2 linked regions of the Magnetococcus marinus MC-1 genome follow. The protein of the gene in region 2 interacts with the protein of the main gene of each other region in a pairwise test. Links are inferred from orthologs where the notes say so. Each region holds a gene or a part of one and is shown on either strand. Other genes may lie near its edges.

Evidence for each region. Proteins that work in one complex are often made in the same cells at the same time.
Region 1: the proteins of gyrB (region 2) and gyrA interact in binary tests that used the Escherichia coli proteins (3 or more experiments, as listed by UniProt). The link is inferred for Magnetococcus marinus MC-1 from one-to-one orthologs.

The regions. Positions count from the first base shown.
Region 1 is NC_008576.1:1,309,428-1,313,220, reverse strand. The notes cover bases 1-3,304. They hold gyrA (DNA gyrase subunit A), read right to left. Parts: upstream 2,943-3,304; coding sequence 201-2,942; downstream 1-200. Other genes in these bases: serS (serine--tRNA ligase), read right to left, coding at 1-198. In the rest of the region: MMC1_RS19650 (chemotaxis protein CheW), read right to left, coding at 3,439-3,793. UniProt on the Escherichia coli protein: A type II topoisomerase that negatively supercoils closed circular double-stranded (ds) DNA in an ATP-dependent manner to maintain chromosomes in an underwound state.
Region 2 is NC_008576.1:3,871-11,490, reverse strand. Bases 2,857-5,957 are described here. They hold gyrB (DNA topoisomerase (ATP-hydrolyzing) subunit B), read right to left. Parts: upstream 5,576-5,957; coding sequence 3,137-5,575; downstream 2,857-3,136. Other genes in these bases: MMC1_RS00025 (HNH endonuclease), read right to left, coding at 5,582-5,957; MMC1_RS00035 (hypothetical protein), read left to right, coding at 2,857-2,936. In the rest of the region: flagellar biosynthetic protein FliR, read right to left, coding at 1-758; flagellar biosynthesis protein FliQ, read right to left, coding at 769-1,038; MMC1_RS00040 (hypothetical protein), read left to right, coding at 1,248-1,853; more of MMC1_RS00035, read left to right, coding at 2,313-2,856; more of MMC1_RS00025, read right to left, coding at 5,958-6,271; MMC1_RS00020 (AAA family ATPase), read right to left, coding at 6,268-7,620. UniProt on the Escherichia coli protein: DNA gyrase negatively supercoils closed circular double-stranded DNA in an ATP-dependent manner to maintain chromosomes in an underwound state.

The DNA of each region.
Region 1 (3,793 bases), 1.3 Mb from region 2 along the record:
CTCTCTGGCCGCCTTGCGCTGACCAATCTCCTTAGACAGCGTGTTGCGCTGGGACTGCAACTGCTCCACCTCTGTTTGAATGGTGCGCTTACGCCCCTCCAACGCACGAAAGGCGTTTAGGTCCACCGCACCACCACGACGTTGCAATGCTGCCTCAACAGCATCGGTTTCAGTACGAATGCGTTTGATATCCAGCACAGTTAAGCTCCCTCTTCCTCGGATGCAGACGCATCAGCCACACCATCGTCCGCCACACCATCTTCACCCAACGCATCGCCCTCGGTTAGGGGGGCTATGGGTTCGCCCTCTTCATCAAAGGCGTCCACCTCTTCCGCCTCAGCCAGACGCGCCACCGAAACCACCCGCTCACCCTCAGCCACATTGAGCACCCGCACCCCCATGGTGGCACGACCCGCAACACGAATGGAGTCCACCTTGGTACGCAGTACCGTACCCTGGTCGGTAATCACCATCACCTCATCTTGCTCATCCACCACCAGCGCACTCACCACATTGCCGGTCTTATCCCGCACATCCATGCCGATCACGCCCTGCGTACCCCGCCCCTTGGTGGGATATTGGCTCAGGTCACTACGTTTGCCATACCCCTTTTCGGTAATGGTCAGCAGTTGCCCCACCGCCTCACCATCAATCACGGTTAAGGCAATCACCCCATCCTCACCTTTAAGGCGCATACCACGCACCCCCTGGGAGACACGTCCAACCCGCCGCACCTTCTCATCGGCAAAGCGCACAGCCTTACCACCCTGGGCAAACAGCATGATGCGCCCTGGCGCGGCATCCGCGCTGCTCTCATCCTCGGGCAGCTCTTCATCCACCCCTTCGTCCCCCTCAGGCAACTCCGCATCCCCACTGCTCGGCAGCAATGCTACCCCAATGAGATCATCAATCTCCAACAGATTAATGGCGCGTATGCCGGTGGTGCGAATGTTGGCGTAGTTGGAGAGCACCGTCTTTTTAATTAAACCACGACGGGTGGCAAACAGCAGATCCCAGCTCCCCCACTCGGCCTCGGCCACGGGAATGGGCACAATCTGACGCACCTTTTCGCCCTCTTCGAGCTGCAACAGGTTGACGATAGCCTTACCCCGCGAGAGACGACTGCCCGAAGGAATTTCATACACTTTAAGCTTAAACACCCGCCCCGTATCGGTAAACAGGAAGATGGTATCGTGGGTCGATGCCACAAACATCTGCTCCACAAAATCCTCATCCTTAACCCCAGTGGCACTCTTACCCTTGCCACCACGGCGCTGCGCCTGATAAGCCAAGCTGGGCTGCCGCTTGATATAACCGCCATGACTGACCGTTACCACCATCTCCTCTTCCGGGATCAGGTCGGCAATGGAGAAATCCCCTACCGCCTCAACAATCAGGGTGCGGCGTGGGTTGGCATAGCGCTCTTTAATTTCCAACAGCTCCTGGCGGATCACATCCATCAACACACCGTCAGAGGCCAAAATCCCTTTAAGGTAGGCGATCTCTTTTAAGATCTCTTCAAACTCCTCATGGATCTTCTCTGTCTCCAGGCCAGTCAAGCGGTGCAGACGCATATCCAAAATCGCCTGGGCCTGATCCGCCGAAAGGGTATACCCCCCCTCCACAAACTGCGCGGAGCGCACATCATTTTCACCCAAGGCACGGGCCAGCATCGCCTCCACCGGGCCGCGCTCCCACCGTTCGGCCATCAAGCCCTCTTTGGCCTCTGCCGATGTTTTTGCCGCGCGGATCAAGGCAATAATGCGGTCAATATTGGCCAAAGCGACCGCCAGACCCTCCAAAATATGGGCACGGGCTTGGGCCTTGTTGAGTTCAAATATGGTGCGTCGGGTTACCACCTCGCGACGGTGTTTGAGAAAGGCCACCAAAAAGGCTTTTAAACTCAACGTCACAGGCCGTCCATCCACCAACGCCAGGGCGTTGATGCCAAAACTGCTCTGCATGGCGGTATGTTTAAAGAGTTGGTTGAGCACCACATCCGCTTGGTGATCCCGTTTGATCTCGATCACCACCCGCATCCCTTCGCGGTCGGACTCATCCCGCAGGTCGGAGATACCCGTCACCTTTTTTTCGCGCACCAGTTCGGCGATGCGCTCCACCAGCTTGGCCTTGTTGACCTGATAGGGCAACTCATGCACCAAGATGGTCTCTTTGCCATCTTTACGGGTTTCAATGACCGTTTTAGCGCGGATGATCACCGAGCCCCGCCCCGTCTCATAGCCCGACACGATGCCCGCTTGGCCATGGATCGAGCCCCCGGTAGGAAAGTCTGGACCGGGGATATACTGCATTAAGGCGCGGGGGTCTAACTCGGGATCATCAATCAGGGCGCAGGTCGCGTCGATGACCTCCCCCAGGTTATGGGGGGGGATGTTGGTGGCCATGCCCACCGCGATGCCCGATGAGCCATTGACCAGCAGGTTGGGATATTTGGCGGGCAGCACTTCGGGCTCTTTAAGTGAGCCATCGTAGTTGGGGCCAAAGGCGACTGTCTCTTTATCAATATCCGCCAGCAACTCGGAAGCCAGCCGGGTCATGCGCACTTCGGTATAACGCATGGCGGCGGCGGAGTCGCCATCCACCGAGCCAAAGTTGCCCTGACCATCCACCAGCAGGTGGCGCATGGAGAAATCCTGTGCCATGCGTACGATGGTGTCATACACGGCAGAGTCACCATGGGGGTGATATTTACCGATCACGTCACCGACCACGCGGGCCGATTTTTTATAGGAGCGGTTCCATTCGTTACCCAGCTCTCGCATGGCAAAGAGCACCCGACGATGGACCGGCTTTAAGCCGTCTCGCACATCGGGCAGGGCGCGTCCTACGATTACGCTCATGGCGTAATCCAGGTAGGAACGTTGCATTTCATCTTCAATATTGATTGGGAGCCGTTCTGCGGTGGGGGTGGTATCGCTCATGGTCATCCTTTGTTCACCCTGCGGCGTACTCTATGCAGGAGAGGGCACAGAATCCAAATGGGCCAGTTTTTGAAACCGGCATTATACACCAAACCAGCCCATCAACCCAGGGCTGACAAGCTGGCTTAGTGCGCTTTTGACGAAGCTTAACAGGGAAAAATCGGGCAGGAGAGGCCCAAAGCAGGTCTTTTCACCCGCCATGGCTTTTGGCAGCGCCCCATGGCGGAGCGATAAATGGGGCCAACACCCCCTTTAGTCGCGCAGGGCTTATCCCTTGTAACGCAGAAGGGGTCGCTTAACCAACAGAGCCTCCCCCATGCAACCATAGAGACGCCTGAAGAGGTCACGGGCAAGCACGACCCCCTCTTTAGGGTTGGGCCCAAAAGCGCTTTTACGTTCCCGCAGTTCGTTTAACGCCATCAAGCAAGCGCCGGGCACCTTACGGGGGGTCGTTGGGCCAAACAGGCGCCCCGTCTCTCTGGTGAGCGGACCCTGTTTAGACCTCGGCCAATTTTTTAATCTCTTCCTGGGGATCAAAGCCGAGAATGTGGGGCACATCCAGGATGACCAGCAGATCTTTTTGTTGTTGCACCACCGCGCTGATAAATTGGGCGGAGATCCCCGCCATATTGGCTGGGGAGGGGCGCAATTGTTGACCAGAGACCTCTAACACGCCGCCCAACTGATCCACGATCAGGGCGACGGAATCGTTCCAGAACACAGTAGTATGGGCCAGTTCTTCGTCGATTTGGCGCACATGGCTACGGGTTTTCAGGATGATAGCGAACTCTTTACGGGGGTCACTGGACTCTTCTTCACTGCCCCCGAGCCAGCCGAGGCGGTTACGCAGA
Region 2 (7,620 bases):
AGCTCCATCTCGCGGGTTAAACGCTGCCCGAAAATGGAAAGAGTGAGTCCCATAATTAAAAATCCCATCAACTGTGCCACCGGCATGGCCAGAAAAAAGACCTGGATCTGCGGTGAAGCACGGTTGATCAAACCCATGCCCAAATAGAGCAGCTTGGCGGCCGCAACCACCGGGGCTGCCAGCAGCAGCGCCAGCTCAAACATGTGTACAATACCCTGTAATACAATGGTAATCATGGGTTCACCATGGGGCAAAGGGCTGCCCAATGGCATGCTCACAAACGAGCGGGCCAGCCCTTCTAATAGCCAATGGTGGCCATTGAGCAGTAAAAAAAGCATTAACCCAAAAAGATATAAAAGGTTAGCTAAAACGCCTTCCTGCACGCCCGAGGTAGGGTCCATCACCATTGCCATGGAGAGACCCATCTCAAAGCCGATCATGGTACCCGCAATCTGTACCGACACCAGTACCCAATGGGCGATCATCCCGATCATGATGCCCATGCTAAACTCCACCACGCCCGTAAAGACCATGCGTATCACCTCGCCATTGCCCTCCCCCGGCCAGGGTGGAACGATGGGGTAGATCACGATGGTGATCCATAATAACAGTATCACCCGAATACGTTTGGGCCCAACATTGCGGGAGAAAAAGGGGGCGGCCAAAAAGAGCCCCGAAAGACGGGACATGATCAGCACCATGCGCTCCACCTCGCCAATGGTGAAGCCAAAAAAATCCATCATGGCGGCAGGATCCACGCCTGCCCCCTTAGCTGATTAAAGTGGGAATGGTGTCGAAAAGGTGGCGGAAGTAGTCCGTCAGCTTTTGGATCATCCAGGGCAGGGTGAGCATCAGCGCGAGAAAGGTGGCAAGAATTTTGGGAATAAAGGTCAAGGTCATCTCTTGAATCTGCGTCACCGCTTGCAGCAATGAGATGGTGATACCCACAACCAATGCCGTCAGCAGCATGGGTGCCGAAATCAGCAGGGCTAGGCGGAGGGCCTCAACAACCAGATTTTGGACGGTATCAGCGGTCATGATGCCAGTGGTCCTTTACACAAGCGTGGATCCATCCACCCATCATAACCCGAAGAAAGCAGCAGCCACAGGGATGTTAACGCGCCTCTGGCATGTTTTTTTCAACATACGCCACTCAGAGACCCCCAAAACACCCTTAGGTGGCTGTATCACACAGCATGTGGGCCAATTATGCCGCTTAGACCGACCCTTCCAGGGAGTATAGACCCATGCGTCACCTTGCTTTTGCAGCCCTATTGCTGCTGTTGGCTGCGCCTCTACAGGCCGCCCAACCCTCCGAACATGCGCCAGCTATGGTCAAAATGGCCCGTCAGGCGGTCAAAGATGCCAAATCCGCGCTGTTGCAGACCAACCATGACGCCATGACCTTCGCCACCGATGTTGAGGCGCTGCATGCACGCATCAACCACCTAGAGATGCGCTATACCGAACTGCTCAAAGAGGTCACCACCAAACGGGCCGCCTTTACCCTGCTGGAAGAGGAGCTACGTGCCGCTGATCTGACCCTCAAGGATATGGAAAAGCCCATGCGGGAGGCCAAAGAGCAGTATCGAAAGGCGCAGCTCATGTCCCTGGAGTACCCCGAGGTCTCCACCGAAAAAGAGCGTAAAGCCTATTATGACGTGCAAAAATTGGTCAGCCAACAGACCAAAGGGCAGTTACAAGGGCTGGCTGTGCTAAAAAACCGCCTCACCCTTGCGTATGAATCCCTGGAGAGCGCCGAACAGGCCCTCGAACGTACCCGCCACGAAGCCGAGCAACTGCGCAGTCAACTGGCCGAAGCCAATGGGGTTATCCGCCCCGTGGCCGATTAATACCAGCCCCCAAAATCTTCCCCAAGCTAAGCTCTGGCGTGCAAAACATGCCAGAGCTTTTTTTAGGTGTGTGCCCGGCTGTATGGATTTATAGCCCTCAGGTTTCATCATTTTGTTGCGGTAAAATGCTTAAAAAAATTTAAATAAAACAACTAAATAAAGAACCATTCATACAGACCTTTTTACCCCATGGGTGGTTTCTTCTCATCTGATAGTACTAGAATAGATCTTAATAGTACTAAATATGGTTATTGAGTATTGACGTGCTAGTTATTGAATGATACCTTTAAATTGCTTATTAACTAAGTCTTTTGAACGGATTTTCAGGGAAGTATGGAACTAAAAACCGTTCATTGAAACGCGGATAACCGACACCAAACAAAAATAGTTTAAGTTTCCATAGGGTTATGCGAAACGGTTGGTGTGCAGGTGGTCGGCTCTGTGGTAGGGGCGTTTGCCATGATGTCAAAAAAAGAGCGGAAGGAAAAAATTGCACAGGCTTTTGAGAAGCGGATGGCCCAGCTTGACCGCATTAAAAATGCCGTCTTAAACCAGCATCTGGAACAAAAAGCCTTGGCTTTTATGAGTAAAACCGTGGTGGCGAAACTGCATCAAACGCGCGTGGATCTTTATGCAGCAGAGCGGTTTAAGTTGCTGACTCGCGTCATTAAGGATGAGAGTAAGGCCCAGCGTCAAAAACGGGCGCAAGAGCAATTTAGAATGCGTTGTAAGGCCTTTGATGCACAGAATTTATGGAGTGAGCCCGATCCGCTGGAGGCCCAGCAAAGGGCTGAGGTTGAACAAACGTTACAACGCAAGGCAGAGAAGCGTCTGATCCTGAAAAGGCGCATGCTGGCACCGCTGGTTCCTGCCATCATCTTTTTTATCGCCACGGCTTCAATCTGGGCAACCGGCGAATTGCGAGAGTTGGGTAATACCCTGAAAAAATCCCCCTTTCAGTTTGAGATGTGGGAGGAGGATCACCCGATCATGGGGGAGGTGGTGCGCTTTATCTATGAAGAAAAGAGCAAAAACCGCGAAAAATGGAACAATGTGAACCAGTTCGTGAAAAACCTAAAATAGCTCCACCAAGTGCCTCAGCCGGTATGAACCCTGTTGCCGCCAGCGCGACGGGGGTTCCCGAAGGGTACCTCCCCCAAAAGGGGGGTACCGTATCGGTTGCCGAGGCGCTTTTTGAGCAACAACCCCAAGGTTACGGCTCCTGCTCAAAAACATGGGGGCACTCGGCCCCCATCTGGATAAAATCGCTATGATCCAGCCGACTAAACGTCGAGGTTGGTCACATTCAATGCGTTTTCCTGAATAAAGTCCCGACGTGGTTCCACCACATCCCCCATCAGAGTGGTAAACACCTCGTTGGCACCGACCTCGTCATCGACCCGTACCTGCAACAGGGTGCGCACCGAGGGGTCCATGGTGGTTTCCCACAGCTGATCCGGGTTCATCTCACCCAGCCCCTTATAACGCTGGATAGTCAGACCGCGACGCCCCTCATCCAACACCAACTGTAAAAAGTCCGCGACGCGACCCGCAGGGCTGGATTTCTCATTTTTAACCAATTGGCCCTCATCCCCCATCTCTTCCTGGTAGCGTTTGGCAATGGCCAACATCGCCTTGTACTCGGCAGAGTGCACCATGGCCAAATTAAGGCGCGTAAACTGCAACATGCCATGCACCGCACGCTCCACCAAAATGACCCAACTGCTGGTCTCTGGATCGTGCAGCAGTGAGACCTGCAACCGCTCCTCCTCACCCCCGCGAGCCTGCAACATTTCGGTAAAGGGGGCGATCAACGCACCAGCCGCCGCGCTGTCTTTAAGGATAGCCTCGTCAATATGCAGAGCACTGGCGGCAATATCCAGCGCCAAGGCATCATGATGACGACCCAGACGATCCAGCATTTTACGGTAACGGGCGGCATCCCGCACCAACACCGACAGGGCGGCCTCATCCAGCACCTTGCTGCCGTTGCGCCCCTCCACCCCATGCAGACCATAGTTCATCAAAAGCTGGTTCAGGGCGTCATCATCCTTCAAATATTGCTCCTGTTTGCCCTTAGAGACCCGATAGAGGGGGGGCTGAGCAATATAAAGGTGGCCCCGCTTCACAATCTCCGGCATCTGCCGATAGAAAAAGGTCAAGAGCAGGGTGCGAATGTGCGCACCATCCACATCCGCGTCGGTCATGATGATAATGTGGTGGTAACGCAGCTTTTCAATATTATACTCTTCCCGTCCTATCCCGGTGCCAAGGGCGGTAATAAGCGTGCCAACCTCTTGAGAAGAGATCATTTTATCAAAACGTGCCTTCTCCACATTAAGAATTTTACCCTTCAGGGGTAAGACCGCTTGATGCTTACGATCCCGCGCCTGCTTGGCGGAGCCGCCAGCGGAGTCGCCCTCCACCAAGTAGAGTTCACACTTGGCTGGATCCCGCTCCTGACAATCGGCCAATTTGCCCGGTAGGGATGAGATCTCCAGGGCGCTTTTGCGACGGGTCAGTTCACGGGCCTTGCGGGCCGCTTCGCGGGCATTGGCAGCCTCCACACTCTTGGCAATGATGGCCTTGGCCTCGGCGGGGTGCTCCTCAAAAAAGGTGCCAAGAGACTCCCCAATCACGCTCTCAACAACGGGGCGCACCTCCGATGAGACCAACTTATCTTTGGTTTGAGAAGAGAATTTGGGGTCGGGTACCTTGACGGAAATAACGGCGGTCAAGCCCTCTCGACAATCATCCCCAGAGATGGTGACTTTCTCTTTTTTCAGAAGATTATTGGCCGATGCATAGTTGTTGATGGTACGGGTCAGGGCCCCGCGAAAACCGGCTAGGTGGGTACCCCCATCCCGCTGGGGAATGTTGTTGGTAAAGCAGTAGACATTCTCTTGGTAACTGTCATTCCACTGTAGGGCCACCTCGGCGGTAATGCCGTTGCGCTCATCGCGAAAATGGATGGGGGGCATTAAGGGGGTGCGGGCTTTGTTCAAATATTCAACAAAGGAGCGAATGCCCCCTTCATAGAAAAAGTTGTGGCTCTTATCATCGCGCTCATCGTGGATAAAAATGCGCACGCCGTCATTGAGGAAGGAGAGCTCCCGCAGACGCTGAGAGAGGGTATCGAAGGAGAACTCCAGCACATTGTGAAAAATCAATGGGCTGGGTTTAAACCGCACGGTGGTACCAGAGTCGGGGGTATCACCAATCACCGCCAAGGGTGCGGTGGGCTCCCCCAGATGATAGGTTTGGTGGCAGACCTTACCCCCCCGTTTGATGGTGAGCTCCAGGGTTTCTGACAGGGCGTTGACCACCGATACCCCAACCCCGTGCAGACCACCGGAGATTTTGTAGGAGTTATCGTCAAACTTACCCCCGGCGTGGAGCACGGTCATAATCACCTCGGCGGCGCTACGACCCTCTTCTTTGTGCATATCCGTGGGGATACCCCGGCCATTATCGCTCACCGAGCAACTGCCATCGGTGTGCAGGATGACCTCGACCCGGTCACAGTGGCCCGCCAACGCTTCGTCAATGGCATTATCCACCACCTCAAACACCATATGGTGCAAGCCGGTTCCATCATCGGTATCACCGATATACATGCCTGGACGTTTACGTACCGCATCCAGCCCTTTAAGCACTTTGATGTTGGTTGAATCGTAGGTGCTGTGATCGTGCTGAGCTTCTGGTGCGTTCTCAGTGGTCATGGGTGATCATCTCTCTTCAAGCGTGTTGTCGATGGGCTCAACGTGTGGCCAATCTTGAAAGTGCAGTTTGCGGGCCGTGATAAATGCCCTGTGTTTTCCGTTGGTTTTTCCCAGTTCCAAATCCAGGAAATGGGCAACGGCACTCCCGTTAAGATCTTTTAAACATAGATAACCTTCATGCAACATCTCGGCCCGCTCGCGAACCAGCCGTTTGTTGTTGAGGTTCAACAATTCGATCGCTTTTTTAATGTCCTCCACCTGCTCGGGGGGGCGATCTGGATTGGGCTCAACCTTACCCGAAAGGGTGTACGTAAAGAGTGATTCACAGTCAGGGTGCGTGGGGTCCATATCCTTAGGTAACGCTTGATTGCCTTTAGCGTGACCACAACTGAGCTTTCCGCTCACCGCACCTTGGGATCCACTTGCTATGCAAGAGAGTACCAGATTGTGCCAGACAAAAGTTTGCTTAGGGTTGGGACCCTTTGGCTGAATATGATCGATATGGTAGCCAAGCTCCGTGTCCAAACTCACTTGACAGTAGGCACAAAGGCCGTCTTGCAGGAGTTTAAGTTGTTTGGCCACATCGTCTTTATGTTTAAAGCCTCTCCAAGCTTTTGCTGGATCTGTCGGGCAAGGATCTTTAGTCTTTGCACGGTCTAGCTTGGTGAGAGACGCTGTGTGTTTGACGTGCCTCATTTGCTCTGGGCTCGCATGGCGCGATATTTATGGATCGCACAATCTGCCACACGCAGCTTGGTGTAATCCTTACCATAGATCTGCTCCAAAATTGCCCGCAGATTCAGTGCTTCAATCGTGTCACCATTGCCTTGCCCAACCATATCCAAATAGTGTTTTAGCTGTGTGGTGGGTTCAATAGGTGGTCGGGCATCGACCTGCATTACATCCTCAATGGTCTCCCGGTTATCCCGACCCAAGGTCTGCGTGAGCGGGGGGCGGGCCGTGCCACGACCGTTTTCAATCTCCAAAACCCGGATGTTTTCCCGTTTTACCGTGGTTAGCACCTGGGGACTATGGGTGGTGACCACAAACTGCACCTTAGGAAATGCCTTGCGTAGGTCGGTAAGCACAACCTGCTGCCAAGCGGGGTGCAGATGCATGTCTACTTCATCAATCAACACAACGCCTTCCACGCGTTGGGCAGCCTCTACACCCAGATGCGGGTTGAGTCGCACAGCGCGATAGGCCATATCCGCGACCAGACCAATCATATTGCGGATGCCATCACTAAGCAGATGCACGGGTAAAATGCCGTGCGCCGGGTGTGATACCACAATGCGCCTATGTGTACCACTATACCGTAGCGTACCCCATTGAACCGATTCCAAAGCGAGATCCACAGCCCCTCGTACAGCGTCTAACGCCTGTCCAAATGGGTTATCCCGTTCTGGTGAGGCCAAAAATGCGTTGGCTCCACCATAGTTTGTGGGGCCATCAGAGTGTTCTAATTGATAATCATAATGGGCGCGATCCGTGTCCTGGAACCAACGCTCAAAGCTGTTAAAGCTAGAGGCCGGGCTTAGGGCGTTGGTGTAGCCAAGGGTTCGGCTACCCCACCCCTGTTTTGTTGAGGTGGTTACACGAATGTTGCGCCATAACCGCCCCGTTCCGTAGTAGGCCAGCAATGGCAGATCAACGGAGATTCCTTGGCGTATCCGCACTTGCTGATTTTTTGCAACGAGCACGAGATTTTTGGCACCTGCAACCGTGGTCTTGGATTTTTTGCCTTTTAAGGCACGTTCCCAGTGGATCTCTTGACCTTCGGCCACACCATGGGCAACCAGCGTTAGTGGATAGAGACTCTCCATAGACGGCTGTGTGTGGCTGGGTTTTGTGCGCACATCTTCCGGGGAAAAATGGCTACCTACAGCCTCATCAAATGCCCCTAAATAGGGTCCAAGGGCAACACCAATGGCATCTAGAATAGCCGTTTTACCACCGCCATTTTGGGCGACCAGAACCGTTAGATAATCATCAAATGTGATCTCCAAGGATTCAAAGCAGCGAAAATTCGACAGTGTAAGCGT